Regions from separate parts of the Methylovirgula ligni genome, predicted to be linked through region 2. Evidence: predicted binding sites of a transcription regulator. Region 2 holds the regulator's gene; the other holds the start of a gene.
What was found. The regulator PhoB, encoded in region 2, activates phosphate uptake and scavenging genes when phosphate is short. The targets are predictions, from matches to a motif close to TGTCATNNANCTGTCAT.

Region 1 (6,410 bases), 850 kb from region 2:
TCGGCTTCAATGCCCTCTGGCTCGCGGCTTTCGGGGCACCGGTCGCGCGGCGTTTCGGCAATCAGCGCTTCATCGCGTTTTGCATCGGCGGCGCGATCGCCGGCGCCCTGGCGCATTTGCTCACGCATCTCAACGATCTACAGCCGGTCATCGGTGCTTCGGCGATCGACTCGGCGACGATGGCGGCGGCGATCCGCTTCATCTTTCAGCCAGGCGCGCCGCTCGGCGCCAGCCTTGGCTGGGGTGATCCGCGGCAGGAAAGGGCGCCGCATGCGCAGCCTGCGCTGCCGCTATGGGCGGTCTTCACCGACAGCCGGGCAATGACATTCCTGATTTTCTGGTTTGCGACGAATTTTATTTTCGGCCTTGTGTCCGGGCCAGCAAATGTTGGCGGCGGCAGCGTCGCGTGGCAGGCGCATGTCGGCGGATTTCTTTTCGGCCTTCTCGCTTTCTCTCTGTTCGATCCGCCGCAGGCCGCGCCGCACAACGATATTGCTGCGGCTGCAAAGGATTAGCGCCGCGATTCATGTGGCATCGCAAACGCAACCGCTAAATCAATGAAAGCGATTTTCTTTTGAGGAAGCTCCGCCGTTTCAAACGAGCGTTGTAATTATTCTCGCGCGCAGAATTCTTGCATCGATGCTCGGAAGTGTGCATCCTTATCGAAATCGATCGCCACGAAGAGCGATGTTTCAGGGATGCAAATGCGACCCGGAGGAGGTCGAGATGACAATCGCACGAATCCTGACGACGAAGGGCCGTGAGGTCATTACCGCACAGCCGCACAGGACGTTGTTGGAAATTAGCGAGATACTCGCGAGCCGGCGCATCGGCGCTTTGGTGATTGTCGACGCGCAAGGCAAGCTGCTGGGAATTTTGTCGGAGCGCGACATCGTGCGCGCGATCGGCCAGCGTGGCGCCCAGGCTCTGGACGATCCGGCCTCGTCACACATGACGAGCGAGGTCGTCACCATCGCCGAGGAGGAGACTTTGCTCGCGACGATCGAACGGATGAGCCTCGGCCGCTTCCGGCACGTTCCGGTTTTGAAGGACGGCCGGCTGAATGGCCTCATCTCGATCGGCGATGTGGTCAAGTACCGGCTTGCGGAAATGGAGCGCGAGCAGTCGGCGCTGCGCGAATATATCGCGGCGGTCTAGCTTTGCCGTTCGGGCAACGTCAGACCTTGCCGGCGTCCGGTGCGTCGAACGTCAGTTTCGTCGCGCCGGCGCCGAGCGCCACCTTGCGATAGAAGCACGAGCGCCGCCCGGTATGGCAGGCGCCGCCGTCGCCGCCCGGCACAACCTTCATCAACAAGACGTCCTGATCGCAATCGGTGCGGATCTCGACGACCGTCTGCTGTTGGCCGGAGGTGTCGCCCTTGCGCCAGAGGCTCTGGCGCGAGCGCGACCAATAATGGGCGATGCCGGTTTCGAGCGTCAGCCGCAGCGCTTCTGCGTTCATATGCGCGAACATCAGCACCGCGCCGTCCGCCGCGTCGAGCGTGATGCAGCCGATAAGGCCGTCCGCGTCGAAGCGCGGCGTGAACACGCCGCCTTCTTCGAGTTCGGCCTTGCCGCCCGGAGACGGGAAGGGGCCTGACATTGAGGAAGCCTTATCTGCCGCGAACCAGCGTCAGGAAGCGGACCTGTTCGGCCGGATCGTCGCGGAAGACGCCGGTGAACTGATTGGTGATCGTCGAGGCGCCCTGCTTCTGAACGCCGCGCATGGACATGCAGAGATGCTCGGCTTCGAGCATCACCGCCGCGCCGCGCGGACGCAGATGCTTGTCGATGGCGCCGATGATCTGCGCCGTGAGCGCCTCCTGCGTCTGCAGACGGCGGGCATAGATATCGACGAGCCGCGCCAGTTTCGACAGACCGACGACGCCTTCCTCACCGACGTAATAGGCGATATGCGCCTTGCCGATGAACGGCACCATGTGGTGCTCGCAATGCGAAAAGAAGGGGATGTCGCGGACGAGGATCAGGTCGTCGTAACCCTGGACTTCCTCGAAGACGCGCGAGAGAACATCATTCGCATCGTTCTTGTAGCCGGAGAATAATTCTTCGTAGGCTTTGACGACCCGCGTCGGTGTGTCGCGCAGCCCTTCGCGCTCCGGGTCATCGCCAGCCCAGAGCAGCAGCGTCCGCACCGCGGCCTCGGCTTCCTCGCGGGTGGGTCGGTCCGGAGCAGGAGTGATGATTTTCGGCGGCTGGCGTTCGAACAAGGACTTAACCACGTCATCCATGTGGTGCCTCCAATGGCAGAATTTCTGACTTAGGGTTGAACCTCAGGTAAACAAGGTCGTATTCGGCATTCCTGAGGCTGTGTGGCCAGAAAGTCGCCAAATCTTCGGTGTCGAGCCTGATTTCCTCTATAGCACCCCGGTTTCGGGTATACCTATATAGTGTTTGGGACGGCCCGTCATCTAGCCCCGGCCGACGACAGAACATGCTCGACGACGTCTACAATACGAAAATTCTTGAGCTGGCGGCCAACATCCCGCGCCTGGGACGCCTTGACGCGCCGGATGCGACGGCGCGCGCACATTCCAAGCTCTGCGGCTCGACCGTGATCGTCGATCTCAAGATGGAGAAAGGCGAGGTTACGGATTTCGCCCATGACGTGAAAGCCTGCGCCCTCGGCCAGGCTTCGTCCTCGCTTCTGGCCCGGCATGTCATCGGCGCCAGCGGCGCGGAGCTGCGGCAATTGCGCGATGCCATGCGAGCCATGCTGAAGGAAAACGGGCCGCCGCCAAGCGGCAAATGGGCAGAGTTCGCGGTGCTGGAGCCGGTGCGCGATTATAAGGCCCGGCACGCCTCGACCTTGCTGACCTTCGAGGCGACGGTCGATGCCCTCGAACAGATCGAGGCGCGCGAAAAGGCATCCTCCGATGCGGCCTGAGATTGCCGGAGAGACGTTGCGTCTGGCGCCCCGTCGCGTGGCGCATTTGCTCATCCGGGCTTATCAATTGAGTCTGTCGGCCTTCATCGGCCGCTATTGCCGGCATGAACCGACGTGCTCGGCCTATATGGACGAGGCGATCGCCCGGCACGGCCTCTGGTCGGGCGGGGCACTAGGAGCGGCGCGTCTCTGCCGTTGCCACCCGTGGGGCACGTCCGGTTATGATCCGGTGCCGGAAACGATCCTGCCACCAGGCAAGCGGCTCAGGGCTCTCGTGGAGGCTCGTTTCCAGTGCGAACCGGCGGGTGCGCCGTCGCAAAAGCGGCGCTAGTTTGCGTGTGGCCAATTATGTGTCTGGATTGCAGCGCAAACGCCTGTCGCGGGTGCAACAAATCCGCTAAAAGGCGGCCGTGTCCGCGCCTGTCAGCCGGCAGAAATTCGATAAAGGGAATAACGTGAGCAATACCAATTCACGCGTTGCCGACTATCCGGTCGATCCGCAATTTCTGGCCCGGTGGTCGCCCCGCGCCTTCACCGGCGAAAAAATTCCGGAATCGGAATTGCGCAGCCTGTTCGAGGCCGCCCGCTGGGCGCCGTCCTCGTTCAATCTCCAGCCGTGGCGTTTTTTCTATGCCTTGCGCGGCACGCCGGAGTTCGACACCTTCCTCGGTTTGCTGATCGAAGCCAATCAATCCTGGGCGAAGAATGCGGGCGCGCTCGTCATTCTCGCGTCGAAGACGACGGCGCTCTATCCCGGCAGCGACAAGCCGGTGACGACCCGCACGCATTCGTTCGATAGCGGCGCAGCCTGGGCTTATCTTGCACTCGCGGCGCATCAGCGCGGATGGGCGGCTCATGCCATGGGCGGCTTTGATGTCGAGCGCACGACGCCGGTGCTAAACCTGCCGGCGGACTATCGGCCGGAGGCGGCCATCGCCATCGGGCGGCAGGGCGATCCAAGCGTATTGACGGAAAGCCAGCGCAAGCGCGAAGCCCCGAGCGGACGCAACCCGCAGAGCGAATTCACGTTTCAGGGGGGCTTCCCCTCGGCGTAATCAGTCCCATTCCAGGAGAATCCCATGTCCACCAAATTGAACCGGCCGCGCGAAATCATCGAATTCTGTTTGGCGCCCTTAGGCATTTCCGAGAAGAGCGAAGCCTATAAGGAGGCGTTCCGCCGGCTGGAGCATGTCATCAAGACGTTCCAGCTCGCGGCGGCGCGGGAGAAGCAGCCGGTCTCGGTCGATTTCACCCATATCAACACGATTACGATCGACGAGCGCGCCCACGGCGACGAATGACGGCGTGGGCCGGGCTGCTTCAACGTCCGGGCTCTGTCAGAAAATATATTGATTCACAAGGTCTTATGCGGCCTTGAAAACTTGTGAACCATTTCGGCGCGAACTCGAAAGCCGTGCCGAAGTCATGGTAACGTCATCAGGGGGAGGCAGCGTCGCCGGGCCAAGCAAAGGAGAATACCGTGCCGTCCAAGGGCGATGAACTGAGATCTGCCGAAAACGAGCCGCCGGTGGAAGTTCCGCCGCCCGTCGATCCGGCTCTTGCCGGGGAATCATCCCCAGCCGCCTCGATCCCGATCATGGACGATCTCTCCAAGGTCTCCGGCCCGCATCCGGACCTCATCCATTCGCCCGAGCGCTTCATCAACCGCGAATTGTCGTGGCTCGAATTCAACCGCCGCGTTTTGCAGGAGGCCTCCAACCGCAACCATCCCTTGCTGGAGCAATTGCGGTTCCTCTCGATCTCGGCCAACAACCTCGATGAATTCTTCATGGTCCGGGTCGCGGGCCTGCGCGGCCAGGTGCGTGCCGGTGTCTCGACGCCGTCCGAGGATGGGCTGACGCCAGCCGAGCAATTGGTAAAAATCCGCGAGCGGGTTGGCCTGCTCGCCGCCGAGCAGCAGCGCCGCTGGGGCGAATTGCGCAAGGAGCTGAAGACGAATGCCGTCATCCTGCTCGATGCGCAGGATGTCGACGCGACGGATGTTGCCTGGCTCGAGCAATATTTCCTGCAGCACATCTTCCCGCTGCTGACGCCGCTGGCGGTCGATCCGGCGCATCCGTTTCCGTTCATTCCCAATCTCGGATTCACGATCGCGCTGGAACTCGTCGAGCCGCGCGAAAACCGCCATCTCAAGGCGCTGATCCGTCTGCCGATCAAGGCGGACCGCTTCGTGCAACTGCCGCCGGACGGCAGCGCCCAGCGTTTCATCGCGATCGAAACACTGGTGAGCATGTTCACCCAGTCGCTGTTCCCCGGCTATCTTGTGCGCGGGTCCGGCGTGTTCCGTGTCATTCGCGACAGCGATATCGAGATCGAGGAAGAGGCCGAGGATCTGGTGCTCCTGTTCCAGTCCGCTTTGAAGCGCCGCCGCCGCGGCTCTGTCATCCGGCTCGAAGTCGACGCGCATATGCCCGAGCAATTGCGCAATTTCGTCTCTGAGGAGCTCGATGTCGCGGGCGATGAGATTTTCGTCCTCGACGGTATGCTGGCGCAGAACGACCTTTCGGTGCTGATCGGTGTCGATCGGCCGGACCTGAAGTTCAAGCCTTACAACGCGCGGTTTCCCGAACGCGTGCGCGACAATGGCGGCGATTGCTTTGTCGCCATCAAGCAGAAGGACCTCGTCGTCCATCACCCCTACGAATCCTTCGACGTCGTTGTGCAATTCCTGAAGCAGGCGGCGGCGGACCCCTCGGTCGTTGCGATCAAGCAAACGCTCTATCGCACCTCGGCGGACAGTCCGATCGTCCGCGCCCTGATCGAAGCGGCGGAGGCCGGCAAATCCGTCACCGCGCTGGTCGAATTGAAGGCGCGCTTTGACGAGGAGGCCAATATCCGCTGGGCGCTCGATCTCGAGCGCGCGGGCGCGCAGGTCGTCTTCGGCTTCATTGCGCTCAAGACGCATGCCAAGCTCTCGATGGTCGTGCGGCGCGAGGGCGCCGGGCTCGTCACGTATTGCCATCTCGGCACCGGCAATTATCATCCGGTGACGGCGCGGATTTACACGGACATTTCCTTCTTCACGGCCGACCCCGCGATCGCCAGCGATGTCTCGCGTATCTTCAATTACATCACCGGCTATGCCGAACCGGCGCAGTTGGAGCGCATGTCGATCTCGCCGATCAATTTGAAGAAGCGGCTGCTCGACCATATCGCTAAGGAAGCCGACCTCGCCCGCGCGGGCAAACCGGCGGCGATCTGGGCCAAGTGCAACGCCCTCGTCGATCCCGAGATCATCGACGCGCTCTATGCGGCGAGCCAGGCGGGTGTGCAGATCGATTGCATCGTCCGTGGCATCTGCTGCCTGCGGCCGGGCGTGCCGGGCCTGTCCGAGAACATTCGCGTCAAGTCGATCATCGGCCGCTTTCTCGAACATGCGCGCGTCTACGCCTTCGGCTGCGGCCACGGCCTGCCGCATGCCAAGGCGGCGGTTTATATTTCCTCCGCCGATCTCATGCCGCGCAATCTCGACCGCCGCGTCGAG
Region 2 (6,410 bases):
GGCGCCGAAATCGAGATATTTGTCGCCATTCGTCGCGTAGAGCCAGGCGCCTTCACCCCGCTCGAAGGCAAGGTTGAAACGCGCATAGGTAGGGAGAAGCGACGACGTCACGGCTAAAGCTCCAGCGATTTTACGGCGGCGGCTGTCCTGTCGCTCCGCGGCACCGCACTCGATCGGGCGATCCACCAAAGAAAAGTGCCGCCCCGGAGGAGCGGCAACAGGAAAAAACCATTTTAAGGGGCTCGACGCCGCCGGTCAAATTTTTGCCGCCCGGCGGCCTAGTCCCCCGAGGGTATCGGGCCGATTCATAGTCCCCCGAGTCACAATGACGCGGGTGCGGTCCCGGCGATGTGGATTGTTGAAAACGCCCTTGGGAAGGTCATTGCGACTCTTGCGCGGGATTCAACGCCTAGTGTAGCCTCTCAGGCGTCGACTACGACATCTCGTGCGGCGGGCCATCATAATGCGTAACCTTTTGTACGACGCCGGTTTTCCGGCGCTGCGGCGATTCCGGATTCTGCCTGCTGTACCGCGTTTGTCGGGTCTCGTTAGCCGCGTACAGGCTAATTTTTCCGATCCAAATCGAGGAGGACTGAATGTCCTGGACCGATGAACGGGTGGAGCTTCTGCGCAAACTCTGGCTGGAAGGGCTCAGCGCCAGCCAAATCGCTCGTGAACTTGCCAATGGCATTAGCCGCAACGCGGTGATCGGCAAGGTTCACCGGCTCGGAATGTCCGGGCGCGTCAAGACGGCGGTTCCGGCCATCGCCCGGGCTCGGCCGAAAGTCGCGCGACCGGCGGCGCATCAGCGCTCAAGCATGCCCCTTGTGCGCGGCAATACCGCCCTCGCCATGCGACCCCAACCAAACACGGCCATCCAGCCGGCACCCCAGGAAGATGTTGTGATCCCGATGTCCGAAATGGTCACGATCATGGATTTGAAGGAATCTATGTGCCGCTGGCCGATGGGCGACCCCGCCACGGGCGAATTCCGGTTCTGCGGCGCCAAGAAGGGCGCCAGCCAGAGCGGCCCCTATTGCAGCTATCACAGCCGCATCGCCTATCAGCCCGTGCAGGACCGCCGCCGGCGCGTCCAGTCGGCCTAACTCATCATTGCGAGGCGCGTCAGCGACAAAGCAATCCAGAAAACGACGATAGTTCTGGATTGCTTCGCTTTGGTCGCAATGAGACGGGATCAGTCGTTCTTGCCGAACGTCTCGTCGAAGGAATAGCCCGCGCCGCGGATCGTGCGGATGGGGTCCCGTTCCCCGCCTTGCGACAGCGCCTTGCGCAAGCGCCCGACATGAACATCAACGGTGCGCTCGTCGATCTCCGCCGAGAAGCCCCAGATCGAGTCGAGCAATTGCGCGCGCGAAAAGACGCGGCCAGGCTTGCCCATGAGATATTCGAGCAGCCGGAACTCGGTCGGCCCGAGATGGACATTGCGATCGCCGCGGCTGACCCGCCAATTTTCGCGGTCGAGCGCAAGATCACCAGCCGTGAGCAGCGCCGCGACACGATCCGGCCGCGCCCGCCGCAGCAGCGCCCGCACCCGCGCCATCAATTCCGGCACCGAGAAGGGCTTGACGATATAATCGTCGGCGCCGATCGAGAGCCCGCGCACCCGCTCGCTTTCGTCACCGCGCGCCGTCAGCATGATGACGGGCAGGCTGCGCGTCGCATCGCGCGCGCGCATACGCCGACAGATTTCAAGGCCCGAAACACCCGGCAGCATCCAGTCAAGGATGACGAGGTCCGGCGGCGATTCGACAAGCCGCAATTCCGCCTCGTCGCCGCGCTCGACGCGCTCGACAATGAAGCCTTCCGCCTCAAGATTGTAACTGAGCAGCAGGCTCAGCGCGGCTTCGTCCTCGACGACGAGGATGCGCGGCGGTGCGACGGCGGCGGAATTCGGCCGTGGCGACACACCGCGCGGCTCGGAGGCGGCGGCGGGGCGCGGGTCGGGAACAGAGATGATCTGATTGTTCATCTATGGCTCACTTGGGCAGGGGCAGATAATCGGCCGCCGGCGACGGCCCTTTTGGCCGGTCCATCGGCAAGGTCTCGCCAGTGACGAGATAGACGACCGTTTCTGCGATGTTGGTGGAATGATCGCCAATCCGCTCGATATTTTTCGAGCAGAACAAAAGATGCGCACAGAACGAAATGTTACGCGGGTCTTCCATCATGAAGGTCAAAAGATCGCGGAAGACCGAATCTTCCAGCGCGTCGAGCTCCACGTCATGCGTCCAGACCATGCGTGCGCGCTCGACATCGCGCAGCGCATAGGCATCGAGCGCGTCCTTCAGCAGCATCGCCGCCGCCTCGTGCATCGATTTGAGTCCGACGACGGCGCGCGGCAGCCGTGTTTCGCCGGAAAGCTTCAACGCCCGCTTGGCGATGTTCTTGGCGAGATCGCCGACACGCTCGAGATCGCCGGAGATGCGGATCGCAGCGATGATCTCGCGCAGATCCGCCGCAAGCGGCTGGCGCTTGGCGATGGTCAGGATCGCCTGCTCCTCGACATCGCGTTGCAGAATATCGAGACGCTGATCCATGGCGACGGTGGTCCGTGCCAGACTGGTATCGAGAGTCGCGAGAGCGTCCATTGCATTGCTGAGCATCTGCTCGGCAATGCCGCCCATCTCCGCAATTTTGCGGCCGAGAGCCTCAAGCTCGTTGTCGTAAGCTTTGACGGTATGGTCGGTCATGGCATCTGGTCCTGGAATCGCTGGCCTCAGCCGAAACGGCCGGTGACGTAGTTCTGGGTCCGCTGGTTTTCGGGCGCCGTAAAGATCTGCGTGGTGGTTCCGAACTCGACCAGTTCGCCGAGGTACATGAACGCGGTATATTCCGAGACGCGCACCGCCTGCTGCATGTTATGCGTGACGATGGCGATCGTATACTTGTCCTTCAGCTCATCGATCAGTTCTTCCACTTTCGCGGTGGATATGGGATCGAGCGCCGAGCACGGCTCGTCGAACAGGATGACCTCGGGGTGGATGGCGATGGTGCGGGCAATGCAGAGCCGCTGCTGCTGGCCACCCGAGAGTGACAGGCCGCTCGCATTGAGCTTGTCCTTGACCTCGTCCCACAGTGCCGCGCCGCGCAACGCCGTCTCGACCCGCGCGTCGAGATCGGCCCGCGAAAGCTTTTCATAGAGCCGCACGCCGAAGGCGATGTTTTCATAGATCGTCATCGGAAACGGCGTCGGTTTCTGGAACACCATGCCGACACGCGCGCGCAGCAGATTGAGATCCTGCCCCGGCTTGAGAATATTCTCGCCGTCGAGCATGACCTCGCCCTCGGCGCGCTGGCCGGGATAGAGATCGTACATCCGGTTCATCACACGCAGCAGCGTCGATTTCCCGCAGCCGGAGGGCCCGATCAGCGCCGTCACCTTGTTGGTGTAGAGCGGGATGTTGACGTCCTTCACCGCATGATTCTGGCCGTAATAGAATTGCAGGTTGCGGACCGAGATCTTCGTCGGAAGCTCGTTTGTGGCCGGCACTGTCGTCGTCGCTACCGCGGTCATCGGCTGGGTCCTTGAGAGCTGAGGGTCCGCGCCAGAATCGATAGGCCAAGCACGGCAAGGGTGATGAGCAGCGCGCCCGTCCAGGCCAACCCCTGCCAGGCCTTGTAGGGGCTCATCGCGAACTGGAAGATGATGGCCGGCAGGCTCGCCATCGGCGCGTTGAGATCGGTCGAATAGAACTGGTTGTTGAGCGCGGTGAAGAGCAGCGGCGCCGTCTCGCCGCTGACGCGCGCGATGGCCAGCAGAACGCCGGTGATCAATCCGGCGCGCGCCGCCTTGTAGGCGATCTTCGCGACCACGGTTGCACGCGGCAAGCCGAGCGCGCTCGCCGCCTCGCGCAGGGCGCCGGGGACGAGCAGCAGCATGTTTTCGGTGGTGCGCACGACGATTGGAATGACAATCACGGCGAGCGCCGCGGCGCCGGCGATGCCGGAGAAATGGCCCATGCGCGTCACCATGACCTGATAGATGAACAGGCCGATGACGATCGACGGCGCGCTGAGCAAGATGTCGTTGATGAAACGCACCACCTGGGTGAGCTTCGTGTTGCGTCCGTATTCCGCCATGTAAGTGCCGGCGAGCATGCCGAGCGGCGTGCCAATCGCCACGCCGAGGATCGTGATGATGAGGCTGCCGACAATGGCGTTCAGCAGGCCGCCGGCGCTGTCGGGCGGCGGCGTGTTCTGCGTGAAGACGGCAACCGACAGTCCGGAAAAGCCGTTCCACAGCAGCGTGATGAGGATGAGCACCAGGAAGAACAGGCCAAAGACCACGGAGGCGTAGCAGAGGCCGAGCCAGACTGCGTTGGCCCGTTTGCGGGAATCGTAAAGCGCCATGATTACCCCCCCTGCCTCTCGAGCCGCATCAGCATGAACCGCGAGATCGCCAGCACGATAAAGGTGATGACGAACAGGATCAGGCCGAGTTCGATGAGCGACGAGGTATAGAGATCGCCGACTGCCTCGGTGAATTCATTGGCGATCGCGGCGGAAATCGTCGTTCCCGGCGCAAGCAACGAAGTGGGAATAACGTCAGCATTGCCGATGACGAAGGTGACCGCCATGGTCTCGCCGAGCGCGCGGCCCAGGCCAAGCATTACCCCGCCCAGCACGCCGACGCGTGTATAGGGGATGACGATGTTCCGGATCACTTCCCAGGTGGTGTACCCCATGCCGTAGCCCGCCTCCTTGAGCAGCGGCGGCACCGTGTCGAAGACGTCGCGCGCAACCGCCGAGACGAAGGGCAAAACCATGATCGCGAGAATAAGGCCCGCCGTCAGCAGGCCGATGCCATAGGGCGGCCCGGCGAACAGCGTGCTGAGAACCGGGATGTTAGCGAAGGCCTTGATCAGCGCCGGCTGGATATATTGCTGGAGGAACGGGCCGAGGACGAACAGGCCCCAGATGCCATAGATGATCGAGGGAATGCCCGCGAGCAGCTCGATCGCCGTGCCGATCGGCCGGCGCAGCGCGTGCGGACAAAGCTCGGTGAGGAAGATCGCGACGCCGAGGCCGATCGGCACGGCGATGATCATGGCGATGAAGGAGGTGACCACCGTGCCATAGACCGCGGCCAAGGCGCCATAATGGTCGGTCGCCGGGTTCCAGACATTGCTGACGAGGAAGCCGAGGCCGAAGGCGCGGATCGCCGGCAGGGAGCCGTAGATCAGCGAAGCAATGACGCCGCCGAGGATCAACAGGACAGCGACGGCCGCTCCAAAGGTCAGCCAGTGAAATGTCGTGTCGCGGAACTTGAAGCCGCTTAACGCGCGCGCCCGCCGCGCGGCATCTTCGTAGGCCACCTGGCCGCCCTTTACCGCTATGTCCGCCAAACGCCGTCTCCGCCACTCAAGAGGATTGCCGTAACCCGGTTATGCGCACGGCGATCCTTGTTTTGAGGATGCGGCGCCGCCGCCGCATCCGGATTTGTCGAGGATCGAAAGCTCGTTTAGTTCACCAGAGCCTTGCCATCCGCGCCCTTGACCTCGTCCTCCCAGGTCTTCTTGATGAGCGTCACGACCGCAGCCGGAATCGGGATGTAATCAAGCGCCTCGGCCGCCGGGCCGCCCTTGTCAAAGGCCCAGGCGAAGAACTTCAGCGCCGCCTTGGCCGCCGCCTCATCCTTCGGCTGCTTCGGCAGCAGAATGAAGGTCGCGGCGGTGATCGGCCAGGATGCGTCGCCGGGCTGATTGGTCAGGATCAGTTGGAAGCCGGGGGCATGCGCCCAGTCGGCATTCGCAGCGGCCGCCTGGAAGCTCGGCGTCTCCGGCGCGACAGTCTTGCCGGCGCTGTTGATGAGCTTGGTGTAGGTCAGCTTGTTCTGCAGCGCGTAGGCATATTCGACATAGCCGATGGCGCCCTTGGTCTGGATGACATTGTTGGCAACGCCCTCATTGCCCTTGGCGCCGATACCGGCCGGCCATTGCACCGCGGTCGCGGAACCGACCTTCGCCTTCCAATCCGGCGAAACCTTCGACAGATAATCGGTGAAGTTAAAGGTGGTGCCCGAACCATCGGCGCGGTGGACGACGGCAATCGCGGTCGAAGGCAGCTTGACGCCGGGGTTCAGCTTGGCAATCGCCGCATCATCCCAGGTCTTGATCTCGCCGAGGAAGATCTTGGCGAGGGTCGGGCCGTCGAGAGCAATCGCGCCGGAGGCGATGCCGTCGAGATTGATGACCGGGACGATGCCGCCGATGACCTGCGGCCACTGGACGAGGCCATTCTTTTCGAGATCGGCGCTGTCGAGCGGCTTGTCGGTCGCGCCGAAGGTCACGGTGCGGGCTTCGATCTGCTTGATGCCACCGCCGGAGCCGATTGACTGATAGTTCAGGCTGTCGCCGGTCTCGGTCTTATAGGCGGCGGCCCATTTCGAA

Region 1: a site for PhoB is predicted at 4,327-4,343, ahead of CWB41_RS10455 (RNA degradosome polyphosphate kinase). Genes of this name have one in related genera too.

Annotation. Positions count from the first base shown of each region.
Region 1 covers NZ_CP025086.1:2,165,110-2,171,519, forward strand. Annotated here, with positions in the region: gene CWB41_RS10415 (rhomboid family intramembrane serine protease) at 1-515, shown strand, start outside; gene CWB41_RS10420 (CBS domain-containing protein) at 727-1,158, shown strand; gene hisI (phosphoribosyl-AMP cyclohydrolase) at 1,178-1,603, opposite strand; gene folE (GTP cyclohydrolase I FolE) at 1,614-2,249, opposite strand; gene CWB41_RS10435 (iron-sulfur cluster assembly scaffold protein) at 2,453-2,905, shown strand; gene yidD (membrane protein insertion efficiency factor YidD) at 2,895-3,236, shown strand; gene CWB41_RS10445 (nitroreductase family protein) at 3,361-3,960, shown strand; gene CWB41_RS10450 (hypothetical protein) at 3,985-4,206, shown strand; gene CWB41_RS10455 (RNA degradosome polyphosphate kinase) at 4,503-6,410, shown strand, end outside.
Region 2 covers NZ_CP025086.1:1,315,423-1,321,832, reverse strand. Annotated here, with positions in the region: gene CWB41_RS06445 (aspartate aminotransferase family protein) at 1-111, opposite strand, end outside; gene CWB41_RS06440 (GcrA family cell cycle regulator) at 597-1,106, shown strand; gene phoB (phosphate regulon transcriptional regulator PhoB) at 1,196-1,990, opposite strand; gene phoU (phosphate signaling complex protein PhoU) at 1,998-2,711, opposite strand; gene pstB (phosphate ABC transporter ATP-binding protein PstB) at 2,738-3,535, opposite strand; gene pstA (phosphate ABC transporter permease PstA) at 3,532-4,371, opposite strand; gene pstC (phosphate ABC transporter permease subunit PstC) at 4,374-5,366, opposite strand; gene pstS (phosphate ABC transporter substrate-binding protein PstS) at 5,483-6,410, opposite strand, start outside.